Regions from separate parts of the Streptomyces sp. NPDC034037 genome, predicted to be linked through region 3. Evidence: riboswitches for the same ligand, from Rfam matches in the RefSeq annotation. Region 3 holds a riboswitch; each other region holds the start of a gene.

Region 1 (4,065 bases), on a different contig from region 3:
ATGTCCACCCGCTGGTGGCCGCTACCTCGTCAGGGGTGAGAATGAACCCCGCATTTCCCCTCGACCAGGAGATTCATGTACAAGCGCCTGCCTGTCCTCGCCCTCTGCCTCGCCGCGGCCGTCCTTGGCGCATCGGCGTGCGACGACGACGGCGACGACCGCCCCCGGGCCTCGGCGTCCGAGCCCTCGACCACCGCGTCCGCGCCCTCGGCCGGCGCGTCCACGCCCGCGCCCGGCGCCGCCGAGCCGCGCAAGCTGACGGGCGTGATGTCCAAGCTCTACCTCAAGACGATCCGGGACCACTACCCGGACCTGGCGGACATCGATGACGCGACGCTTCTCGCACACGGCAACGCCTTCTGCGCCGCGCGGGGGAAGGCACTCGGTGACCAGGCGAAGAAGACGATGAGGGAAATCGGCACCACTCCGAAGCAGACTGCCCAGATCATGGGAACCGCGCACGGCCTGTGCCGGTAGCGCCAGTGGTGACGGCCTGTCAGCCGTGCACCCGCTCCGAGCTGGACGGCCTCTACCGCACGCTCGGCGTGCGGCTGCCCGAGAACGTCGAGCGATCGCTGTTACGGCACAACGGGTCGGGACTCACCGACGTCATCCCGTCCATGTACGCGCTCTACAGCGTCCCCGCCCCCGTGGATCGCCGTCATGGGTGACGGTGAGGAGTGGCGGGCCGTCGATATGGACACCGACTTCCCAGGGACATTGGTCTGGGCGGATGTGAGGGGTTGAGGGATGATTCGCCCCAGTTCGATCCGTTCCTTGGAGTGGCCGGGTGATCCGGTTCGCACTCGGCGGGCCGGGCGCAAACGGCCGGGCCGGCCGGTCCGGGCCCCAGTGGAACGAGCCGCCCGGCGGGTGATCCGCCGGGCGGGCGGTCTGCGTGGGGGATGAGGGCTAGTACGGGCCGTTCACGTTGTCGATCGAGCCGTACCGGGCGGCCGCGTAGTTGCAGGCGGCGGTGATGTTGGCGACGGGGTCGAAGCTGTCCAGCGACGTGCCGGGCACGTGGTACGCGGTGAACGTGGGGCCGATGACCTGCAGGAGTCCCTTGGAAGGCGTGCCGGCGACCGCGTTGACGTCCCAGTTGTTGATGGCCAGCGGGTTGCCGGAGGACTCACGCATGACGTTGCGGTGAATGCCCTCGTAGGAACCGGGGATGCCGTGCTGGGCCATGATGTCCAACGACTCCCTGATCCAGCCGTCGAGGTTGTCGGGGTAGGTCTTCTTCGCGGGAGCGACGGCGGGCACGGCCTCACGCGCCGAGCGGTCCGCCCGCTCGGCGGACGCCGGGGAGGCGGCCGGCTTCTTCGCGGGCTCGGCCGCGCCCTTCGCGCCGAGAGTGAGCTTGAGACCCGGGTGTATCAGCTTCGGGTCGGCGCCGAGTACGCCGCGGTTGTCCTCGTAGAGCTTCTTCCAGCCGCCGCTCAGGGAGTGCTTCTGGGCGATCTTGGAGAGGGAGTCGCCCGCGACGACGACGTAGGTCCTGGAGTCGGCGGCCGGCTTGGCGGGGGCGCCGGCCTCGGCCGCGCCGGCGCTGGTGGCACCGAGCACGGGGAGGACGAGCACGGCTCCGCCCGTTCCCGCGGCGGCGATGCCCCGGTTGAGCGAGCTGGACTTGGGGCGGCGGTGCTTTCCTTTTGCGGGCATGACGAAACGTTCCTCTCCGTCGCCTGCGAGGTGAGCTGTCGGGTTCGGACGGGAGCTGTCCTGGCGCGTGGGGAGCGCGCCTTCACCCCGAGCCGATCCGGAATCCGGATCGGCGGCTTACCTGGGTCCCCCGCTCCTGCCGTGGATGAGTGAGTGGAAGGGTTTCCGGACAGCGGCAGGATTCGGCGTTCCGTCCGGATTGACGGTGACATTAAGCGAGAGCGCCGGGCCGGAACAAGGTCGGAATTCACACTGGCGAATCCGAAGAGACTTCCCTGGGAATTTGATCTCCCCGACTCTTTGATCGTTAAAGTCAACTCGCTTTGCGGGGAACGGGAGTAAGTGTGGGGGGCTACGCGATCATCCTCTGTCGGCGTGACACATTTCACTGAATCGGCAGGGAGGAACCAGCGTTTAACGCCGCAAAGAGTGTCTTAAATTGCACATCTGCGACCAAAGTAGCGACAGGTCTAATTGCTGCGCAAAGATGGACATATTGAACCCCTTGGGGGCGGCACTGCCCCGGCATGGCGCAGGGGGTTCATCACGCCTGCTGCCATGAAAGGCCTGTCTTCCTGATGGCAAAGCAGTCCAGCCTGTCCACCGGTCACCGATTGCCTGCGGGAATGAAAACTGCTCGTGCCGGATGGACCGACACGAGCAGGAGAAGCGGTGAATTGATGGTGAGGTCACGTCATGAAACGGCAGTTCCTTCGAGTTCGACCATCTGACCCGGGATCGCCAGCCGTGTCACCCCGAGCATCGTGGTGGCCGGTGCCACTCCCGCCACGCCCAACCGCGAGGCCAGCAGCCCGTAATGAGGGAACAGCAGATCGACGTCCGTGGTGTAGACGTTGAGCCGGACAAGGTTCGCGAGGGACATGCCGGCCTCGCCGAGCACGGCCTCCAGATTGTCGAGGCTCAGCGTCAACTGTCCGGCCATGTCACCCTCGTGTTGAGGCTTGCCGTCACCGTCCATCGCGGTCTGCCCGGAGCAGTAGAGGGTCCGGGTGTGCCCGCTGACGAGTTCCCCCTGGTTGAATCCCATCTCCACCGACCACGTCACGGGATTGACCGCTGTTCGTTCCACTGCCACATCAGCTCCGTTCGACTGCACGGGAAATACGGACATCCGTCGGCGCCGGCGCTGCAGCCGACGTCGGTGCCCCGGAGCCTGTCAACGAATCACGACACCCTCGGTCATGTATTCGATAGGGTCTGCCGCATGCGCGCCGATCGACTGGTCTCGCTGGTGCTGATGCTGCGTCAGCGCGGTCGGCTGACCGCGGACACACTCGCCCGTGAGCTGGAGGTGTCCACCCGTACTGTGCTGCGCGACATCGAGGCGCTGTCCGCGGCCGGGGTCCCGGTCTTCGCGGAACGCGGCAGGCACGGCGGGTTCGCGTTGTTGCCCGGTTTCCGGACGGAACTCATGGGGCTGAACCACGACGAGGCCGTGGCCCTCCTGGCCGCCGGACCGGGGCGCGCGGAGCGGGTGTTCGGCCTCGGCCCGGCGCGCGCCGCCGCCTTGCGGAAAGTCGTCGACGCGCTGCCCGAAAGCCATCGAGCCCCCGCGAGCGACGCGGCCCGGCGCTTCCTCGTGGAACCGGAGACGGACCTGCTCCCAAGCCGGTCGGACGCCGAGAAGGTGCCGGCGGCGGTGATGGCCGAGATCCGGCGCGCGGTGCTCGCCGGGCACAAGCTGCGCATCCACTACGCGGCCACGGACCAACCGCCGCGGTGGCGCACGGTGGACCCGATCGGCCTGGTCACCGTGCGGGACCGGGGCTACCTGCTCGCCACGCGATCCGGCGCGGACCGCAACTACCGGCTGTCCCGGGTCTCGGTCGCCGAGGAACTCCCCGAACCGGCACAGCGGCCGAACCAGGTCGACCTGGAACGGATCTGGCGGGAACGCTGCGCGCGGTTCCTGTCCGACGGCCACCTCACCGTGCCGCTACGGGTGAATCCGCGCCGGCGCGAGGAGTTGCTGAACACGGCCGTGGCGGTGCGCGCCGCTGACCCCGGCCTCCATCCCGACCTTGAAGGGTGGCTGCGGCTGGAGGCGACGTACCAGGACCTGCGCCATGCCGAGTGGGCGCTGTGGCAGCTCGGCACGGATGCGGAAGCCTTGGCCCCCGCGGCCTTGCGCGCCTCCCTGCGCGACCGCGCCGCCGCGATGGCCGCGCGTTACGCCGAGTCCCCGGAGTCCTAGGTCGGACGCCGGCCACAGCCGCAAACCAGTGGGACAGCCACGCGTCCGCCGCCGTGGCGGCCTGTTGAGCGGCTCGTCCCGCCGGGAAACGTGAGTGGAGTACTCCTCCGCGAAGCCCCGCAGTGTCACCCCGGCCTCGGCCAGTGAGCGGCGCTGCGCGTCGAAGGACTGCCGGACGACCGAGG
Region 2 (4,065 bases), on a different contig from region 3:
GGCAGGAAGTGCAGGTCGTACGCCCGGGGCGCGCCGCACGCCCGAGACGCACCCGGGGCCCGGCGCGATACCCCGGACGCCGAGCCGGCGGCCAGCGACCCCGACTCCCCGCCCGCCGACCCCGCCACCCCCGACCGCCCCACCGGCCCCCGGAGAAGCGGTTCGCTTCATCCGTCCGGATGGCGTACTGTTGTGTTTACCGACGCGGGGTGGAGCAGCTCGGTAGCTCGCTGGGCTCATAACCCAGAGGTCGCAGGTTCAAATCCTGTCCCCGCTACTGAAGGCCGAGGGCCGGAAGCATTTCGATGCTTCCGGCCCTCGGTGTTTTCCGCCCCCGTGACCCGCTCGGCCCACACCAGCTCGCACCCCCGCCCCGCTGCGGGAAACCTGGGTGCAGCGCGGTGATGGGCGCGGACTCGGCGGGAGACAAGCGGTGGGGCAGCGTGGAGGTACCGGCGGCAGCGGAGCCACCGCGCACGAGCGGGCCTTCGTGCGGGCCCTGCCGGTCCTGCTCCTGATCGTCGGGGTCCTGTACGACGCCTCGACCCCGCCCGACTTCACCGCGGCCCCGCTCTTCACGGCCGCCCCGCTGATCGCCGCCCCCTTCTACTCGCTCCTGAACACCGCCCTGACCGGCGCCGCGGCCTCCCTCTCCGTCATCGTGCTGCACTACGGCAACGCGGCGAACAGCCATGTCGAGGCCGTCACCGAACTGCTGACCGTGATGACCGTCGCCGCCCTCGCCGTCGTCACCAACCGCGTCGTGCGCCGCGGCAACGACCGGCTCGCCACCGCCCGCTCCATCGCCGAGGCCACCCAGCGCGCCGTGCTGCCGCAGCCGGACCCCCGTATCGGCGGGCTCGACATCGCGGCGCGGTACGAGGCCGCGCAGGCGGACGCCTTCATCGGCGGCGATCTGTACGCCGTACAGGACACCCCGCACGGCGTGCGGCTCATCGTCGGCGACGTGCGCGGCAAGGGCATGGGCGCGGTGGCCGCCGTCGCCGTGGTCATCGGTGCCTTCCGGGAGGCCGCCGAGCAGGAGGCCACCCTGGAGGCGGTGGCCCAGCGCCTGGAGCGGGCGCTCGCCCGGGAGGGCACCCGGCGCGACGGGCTGGACGCCTTCGAGGGGTTCACCACCGCCGTCCTCGCGGAGATCCGGCTCAGCGACGGCTGCGTACGACTGGTCAACCGGGGGCATCCCGAGCCGCTGCTGCTGCGCGGCGACGGGCGGCTGTGCGTGCTCTCCCCGAGCGAGCCCGCGCTGCCGCTCGGCATGGGCGAACTGGGCGGCTGGCCGGACCGGGCGGACGAGTCGAGGTTCCCGCCCGGCGCGATGCTGCTCTTCTACACGGACGGCCTGTCGGAGGCGCGCGACGCCGCGGGCGTCTTCTACGACCCGGCGGCCCGGCTCGGCGGGCGGATCTTCCCCGGTCGCGAGGGCCCGCACGCGCTGCTGGCCACGCTCACGCAGGAGGTGCGGCGGCACACCGGGGGCGCGGCCACGGACGACATGGCGCTGCTCGCCGTGCGGCGCCCCGCCACCGCGGACGCGACCCACGGCCGGCGCGAGCGCGACGGTGACCCGGGGTGACCGAAGCGCGTTGCCGCACGGCCCAACTGACGTCTTGTCAACGCGGCGGAGGGTCAACTCGCCCCGGTCCGGGCGTCCGTGTCCGGACAAGTACGGGCCGAAGCCGTTAACGATCAATCGGAACGGCTTGGAATACGGGCCCCCTGTCTATTAACGTTCGATAACGCAGCGCGGTCGTCCCAGCCGTCACCAGAGACGGCTCCGTGCGCACGCGCCTAATCCCGCAAGGGAGCCGGGGAACCACCAACTTGGGGTGAATCAGGCAGCCGCGCACTCGTGCCGGATGCTCGTAGGAGACCTTCCTGCTCCGAACCCGTCAGCTAACCCGGTAGGCGAAAGGAAGGAAAGGAGCGCGCCCCAGTGGCGTCCAACCGGCCTGCCCCCCAAGCCGTGTACATACCGAACGACGACGATTTCGGTGGGTACGACCAGGAGACCTGGGAGGAATGGAACCCCACCGAGGAGTCCGTCCGTCCCGTCCGCGGCAGGCACCGTGTGCACAAGAAGGGCGGCGGCGGGCTCGCCCGCAGCTCCACCGTGCTGGGCGTCGGCGTCATCGCCGCCGTCGGGGCGGGAGGCATCGCCACCGCGCAGGACGGCAAGCCGCCGGTCACCATCTCGATGCCCGACCTGGGCACCGTCGCGGACTCGCTGCCCAAGGCCGAGTCGCTGCCCGGCATCGGCTCCCTGCTGGCCGACGACGCGTCCGCCGCCGCGGGCTCCGACGCCGTCCCGGCCGCCACGCCGCTCACCACCGCCGGTGCCGGCACCGCCGGCATCCGGCAGGGCGGCGCCGACGCGGGCGAGGCGTTGCGCGCCCGCATCATGCGGCAGGCGGAGAGCCAGCAGGCCCAGGCGGACGACGCCGTGCGCACGGCGGCCGAGGAGAGCGCCGCCGAGAAGGCCGCCGCCGAGGCCGCCGCCCAGCAGCGGGAGGCCGAGCGCGAGGCCGACGCGAAGGCCGCCGCCCAGAAGAAGAAGGAGCGGGAGGCCCGGGAGGCCAAGGCCCTGGCCGAGCGCCGGGCCAAGCTCGCCAAGAGCTATGCGCTGCCCACCTCCTCGTACACCCTGACCTCGCACTTCGGTGACGCCGGCGCCATGTGGTCCTCCGGGCACCACACCGGTCTGGACTTCGCCGCGCCGACGGGTACCCCCCTCAAGGCCGTGCACACCGGCACCGTCAAGGAGGCCGGCTGGGCGGGCGCGTACGGCTACCGCACGGTCCTGGAGCTGCCCGACGGCACCGAGGTCTGGTACTGCCACCAGTCCTCGCTCAACGTCAGCGTCGGCCAGAAGGTCGCCACCGGCGATGTCATCGGGCGGGTCGGCGCGACCGGCAACGTCACCGGTCCGCACCTGCACATGGAGGTCCACACCGCCGGCGGGGCCAACATCGACCCGCTGTCCTGGCTGCAGGGCAAGGGCCTCAACCCCTGAGCAACCCCTGAGTCCGGGCTTAGGAGCGGTAGGGGTTGTGCGGCGGACAGCCGTACGCCGGGTAGCCGTACGGGGAGCCGCCCGGCGCGGGGCCGCGGTATGCGGGGCCGTAGGCAGGACCGCCGTAGGGCGGCGGGTGGCCGTATCCGGCGTAGGGCATCCCCACGGCCAGGGGCATCGGCATGGGGTACAGGACCGGCGCCGTCGCGCGGGCCGCGTAGGCCAGGGCGGGGCGGGCCGGCCCGCGGCGCTCCCACAGCTCTTCGAGCAGCTCCCGCTCGCGTACGACGAAGTCGGCGCCGGCCCTGCCGCGGCGCCCCCGGTGGCGCAGGAACGCCAGCGACGTCGCGTACGTCTCGTACTCGGCGACCGTGCGGGCCGCCGCCTTCCCCCAGGTGTACGCGGCGTAGTCGCGGGCCAGCGCGCGGGCGCGCATCGAGCCGAGCGCGTACGGCTCGGGCGGGGTGAGCCAGCCCGCCGCCGCGTAGGCGGGCAGCTCGGCGCGGATCAGGCGCAGTTCGCGCTGCCGGGTCCAGATGGCCAGCCAGGTCACCAGGCCGAAGGAGGGCAGCATGAACAGCGCGTACACGGTGAAGAAGCCGTACTGCCCGAAGACCGCGGAGCCGTTCCACAGCGCGTGCACGCCCATCGCGAGCAGCAGCCCGGTGAGCGGGAGCAGCACGCGGCGCACGTGCTGGCGCTCGGCGAAGAACGCGGCGAGGCCGAAGCCGATGCCGGTGAGGACCGTGAAGAGCGGGTGCGCGAACGGCGACATCACCACGCGCACGAAGAACGTCGCGGCGGTCACGGAGGCCAGGCCGCTGTCGCGGCTGAGCTGGTCGGTGACGAAGGCGTTGCCCAGGTAGAGGATGTTCTCGGTGAACGCGAAGCCGGTCGCGGTCACCCCGGCGATCACCACGCCGTCGACGACGCCGGTGAAGTCGCGTCTGCGGAACAGGAAGACGAGCAGGACGGCGGCCGCCTTGGCCGACTCCTCCACGATCGGGGCGATGACCGTGGCGCCGAGGGTGTCG
Region 3 (4,065 bases):
GAGGATCTCCTCGATGCGCAGGAGCTGGTTGTACTTGGCGACGCGCTCGGAGCGGGCCGGGGCACCGGTCTTGATCTGGCCGCAGTTGGTGGCGACGGCCAGGTCGGCGATGGTGACGTCCTCGGTCTCGCCGGAGCGGTGGGACATCATGCACTTGAAGCCGTTGCGCTGGGCCATCTCGACGGCGTCCAGGGTCTCGGTCAGCGAGCCGATCTGGTTGACCTTGACGAGCAGGGCGTTGGCCGAGTTCTCCTCGATGCCGCGGGCCAGGCGCTCGGGGTTGGTGACGAACAGGTCGTCGCCGACGAGCTGCACCTTGTCGCCGAGCTTCTCGGTGATGGCGTTCCAGCCGGCCCAGTCGTCCTCGAACAGCGGGTCCTCGATGGAGACGAGCGGGTACGAGGCGACGAGCTCCTCGTAGTACTCGGTCATCTCGGCGGCCGAGCGGGACTTGCCCTCGAACTCGTAGGAGCCGTCCTTGTAGAACTCGGAGGCGGCGACGTCGAGCGCGAGCGCGATCTGCTCGCCGGGGACGTAGCCGGCCTCCTTGATGGCCTCCAGGATGAGGTCGAGGGCGGCGCGGTTGGAGTCGAGGTTCGGGGCGAAGCCGCCCTCGTCGCCGAGGCCGGTGGCCAGGCCCTTGCTCTTCAGGACCTTCTTCAGCGTGTGGTAGACCTCGGTGCCCCAGCGCAGCGCCTCGGAGAACGACTCGGCGCCGATCGGCGCGATCATGAACTCCTGGATGTCGACGTTGGAGTCGGCGTGCGACCCGCCGTTGAGGATGTTCATCATCGGCACGGGCAGCAGGTGCGCGTTCGGGCCGCCGAGGTAGCGGAACAGCGGCAGGTCGCTGGCCTCGGAGGCGGCGTGCGCGACGGCGAGCGAGACGCCGAGGATGGCGTTGGCGCCGAGGGAGCCCTTGTTGTCGGTGGCGTCCAGGTCGAACATGGCCTGGTCGATCAGCCGCTGCTCGGTGGCGTCGTAGCCCACCAGCTCCGGGCCGATCTGCTCGATGACGGCGAGGACGGCCTTCTCCACGCCCTTGCCGTGGTAACGGTTGGGGTCACCGTCACGGAGTTCGATGGCCTCGAAAGCACCGGTGGAGGCACCGGACGGGACGGCGGCACGACCGGTGCTGCCGTCGTCGAGGCCGACCTCGACCTCGACCGTGGGGTTGCCTCGGGAGTCCAGGATTTCCCGGGCTACGACGACGTCGATGGACGGCACGAGCATCTCCTTCTGGGATGTGACGCGTTTACGAGAGCCGCTTCGGCCCTGCGTCTCCTGAGCCTAACCGGCCCGGAGCCTTCGGCCAGCCGACCGCCCGTCCCCTGGGACGGACAGTCGCGCAAACAGCCGGGAAACGGGGCGTAAGCCCACGTTTTCTACTCGCTGGTAGCGAACAGGCGGGGCGGGTGTGCCGCGGACATGCCCCCGCCCCGGTGCGTACGGGGGTACGCGCACCGGGGCGGGGAGCCCGTGGGGACGGGGCGGGCGGCCGTGCGTCCGCGGCGGGCACGGCCGCGGGCGGGTCAGCTGAGGTGGAGCTGCTGGCCCGGGAAGATGAAGTCGGCGTTGTCGATGATGTCGCCGTTCAGCTTGTAGATCTTCTGCCAGCCGCCCTTGACGCCGTGCGCCGCGGCGATCTTGGACAGCGTGTCGCCGGTCTTGACCTTGTACTCGCCGTCGCCCTTCTCGACCCGCTGGCCGGTCGGGGTCTCGACGGTCTTGCGCGACTCGGTCTGCGGCGCGGGCTGCGGCTTCGGGGCCTGCTGCGCCCGCTGCTGGGGGGCGGCCTGCTGCTGCGTCTGCTGCGGCTGCGGCTTGGTCTGCTGCTGGGGGGCCTGCTGCTGCGGGGCCTGCTGCGCGCCGCCGCCGTTGTACGCGGCGCCCGAGAGGCCGACGCCGCAGCTCGGCCAGGCACCCTTGCCCTGGCCGGCGAGGACCTTCTCGCCGATCTCGATCTGCTGGGCCTTGGAGGCCTTGTCGGCGGTGGGCGCGTACTTCGTGCCGCCGTACGCGGCCCAGGTGGAGGGCGAGAACTGCAGACCGCCCTGGTAGCCGTTGCCGGTGTTGATCGACCAGTTGCCGCCGGACTCGCACTGGGCGACGGCGTCCCACTCCTGGCCGGTGGCGGCGCTGGCCGAACCGGTGGCCATCAGCGGGGCGGCCACGGCGGCACCGGTGACACCGGCGAGCGTGACGACACGGGTGGCCTTGGACGGACGGCGGTGCTTGCCCTTGCTGGAAAACAGCATGAGTTCATCCCCTCACCGACGCCTGCGAGGTGAGCTGTCGGGTTCGGGCCAGTGAAGTTGCCCGGTCGCACCGACTTCGATGCGACTTCACCCCAAGCCGGTCCCGTTCGCGGCGCTCCCTCGCGGAAGCCCCAACGTCCGGACCCGGCACTTACCTTGGGTCCCCCGCTCCTGCCCACGGCGCTCGAAGCGACGACTGTTCCCGTCCGGCCGTTGGCAGGATTCGGCGTACCGACCGGCGGGGCCCACGAGTGGCGGGCGATGACGACCGTAGTCACGCGATCGCCACAATTTCAAAGACGATCAGGTCTTCTGAGACCCATCTCTCACTTGCGCCAATGCGGACATACAGTTGCGAAGCGCCCGGCGGACGCTTCGTCAACTACCGCTACTTTTCGCCCAAATCGAGGCTCTGACCGGGGAGAATGAGATCCGGGTCGGCTCCGACGGTCTCCTTGTTCTCGGAGTACAGCTCGTGCCAGCCGCCCTTGACGTCCAGGTCGTCCGCGATGACCGAGAGGTTGTCCCCGGAGCGGACCTCGTACGTCCCGTCGGCGACCTTCTGGGTGCGTTCACCGCCGCGCGAGGCGTGCCGGCCGGTGGGACCGCCGTCGCCGTTCCGCGCGTCGGCTGCGGAGGTCTCGTCCGCGTCGCCGGCGCGGTGGCGGCCGGTGGCGGAGCCCTCGGAGGCGTCGGCAGGGTCGGAGGGGTTCTTCGGGCCGCGGGAAGTGCCTGCCTCGGCGCCGGACTTGTCCGCCTCGGACGCCCCGCCCTTGCCGTCCGATGTGTCCGCGGCGTCCGTACCGTCGTGATTCTTGTCTCGGGAGGCGCGGTCCGCTCCGGGCGTGTCGCCCGCGCGGTCGGAGGGCTTCCGCTTGCCTGACGTGCCGTCGGAGGCGTCGACGGAACCGGCGGCCTTCCCGGCCGCGGACTCGCCCTCACCGGCCTTCTCGCCGGTCTTCTCCCGGGCCTTGTCGCGGGCCTTCTCGTCCGAACCCTTGCCACCTGTGCCGCCGGCGCCCGACGCGTCCGAGGGCTCGGGGAGGATCGGGTCGCCCGGGTCCACGTCGGCCGCGGCGCCGCCGTCGGTGAGCCCGGCGATCGGCCCGCAGCTCGGCCAGGCCTTCGGGCCCTTGGCGTCCAGGATGTCCTCCGCCACGGCGATCTGCTGCGACTTGGAGGCCTCGTCGGCGCTCGGCGCGTAGTTCAGGCCGCCGTGCTGCTCCCACGTCTCCTGGGAGAGCTGGAGCCCTCCGTAGTAACCGTTCCCGGGGTCGGCGCTCCACTCGCCGCCGCTCTCGCACTCGGCGAGCTTGTCCCACGTCACCGTCTCGGCGGCGCTCGCGCTCGTGGCCCCGAGGAGCGGGATGGCGATGGCTGATCCGGTGACTCCGGCCGCGACGATGAGGGCCGGGGCCTGGCGGGGGCGTCGGTGACGACCATTGCCGGAGAGCATGCGGTTGCCTTTCGGGAGACTGTGACGACGACTCGGGCACCGAGGTGCCCGAGTCGACGTGAACGTAGCCGCACTCGAACACTTGTCACAAGTCGATGCAGCGGAGATCACGCGAAGATCACAGTCGTGACGTGTCGTCAGCCCCGGCTCATCCGGCGGCCGTTTCCTGTGCGGGTGTGAACTCCACCGGCAGGGTGCGCAGTCCCCGCATGATCAGGCCGCCACGCCAGCGCAAATCGGCCGGGTCGCCCGCGAGTTGCAGATCGGGAAGACGCCGCAGCAGCGTCGCGAGGGCGGTCTGGCCCTCCAGGCGGGCGAGTGGCGCGCCCAGGCAGTAGTGGATGCCGTGCC

Evidence for each region. A riboswitch is a leader RNA that binds a small molecule or an ion and turns the genes downstream of it on or off. The one in region 3 is predicted to bind cyclic di-AMP.
Region 1: another riboswitch for cyclic di-AMP. It lies ahead of ACZ516_RS11895 (transglycosylase SLT domain-containing protein); the one in region 3 lies ahead of ACZ516_RS17805 (transglycosylase family protein).
Region 2: another riboswitch for cyclic di-AMP. It lies ahead of ACZ516_RS21200 (M23 family metallopeptidase); the one in region 3 lies ahead of ACZ516_RS17805 (transglycosylase family protein).

Annotation. Positions count from the first base shown of each region.
Region 1 is NZ_JBVISC010000003.1:288,884-292,948, reverse strand. Features, by position in the region: gene ACZ516_RS11905 (hypothetical protein) at 76-477, shown strand; gene ACZ516_RS11900 (SMI1/KNR4 family protein) at 486-671, shown strand; gene ACZ516_RS11895 (transglycosylase SLT domain-containing protein) at 913-1,665, opposite strand; cyclic di-AMP (ydaO/yuaA leader) riboswitch at 1,671-1,827, opposite strand; gene ACZ516_RS11890 (RidA family protein) at 2,360-2,755, opposite strand; gene ACZ516_RS11885 (helix-turn-helix transcriptional regulator) at 2,891-3,880, shown strand.
Region 2 is NZ_JBVISC010000005.1:632,090-636,154, forward strand. Features, by position in the region: tRNA gene ACZ516_RS21190 (tRNA-Met) at 204-277, shown strand; gene ACZ516_RS21195 (PP2C family protein-serine/threonine phosphatase) at 434-1,594, shown strand; cyclic di-AMP (ydaO/yuaA leader) riboswitch at 1,797-1,944, shown strand; gene ACZ516_RS21200 (M23 family metallopeptidase) at 1,955-3,031, shown strand; gene ACZ516_RS21205 (PrsW family glutamic-type intramembrane protease) at 3,051-4,065, opposite strand, start outside.
Region 3 is NZ_JBVISC010000004.1:579,225-583,289, reverse strand. Features, by position in the region: gene eno (phosphopyruvate hydratase) at 1-1,227, opposite strand, end outside; gene ACZ516_RS17805 (transglycosylase family protein) at 1,533-2,258, opposite strand; cyclic di-AMP (ydaO/yuaA leader) riboswitch at 2,263-2,451, opposite strand; gene ACZ516_RS17800 (LysM peptidoglycan-binding domain-containing protein) at 2,647-3,714, opposite strand; gene ACZ516_RS17795 (cytochrome P450 family protein) at 3,863-4,065, opposite strand, start outside.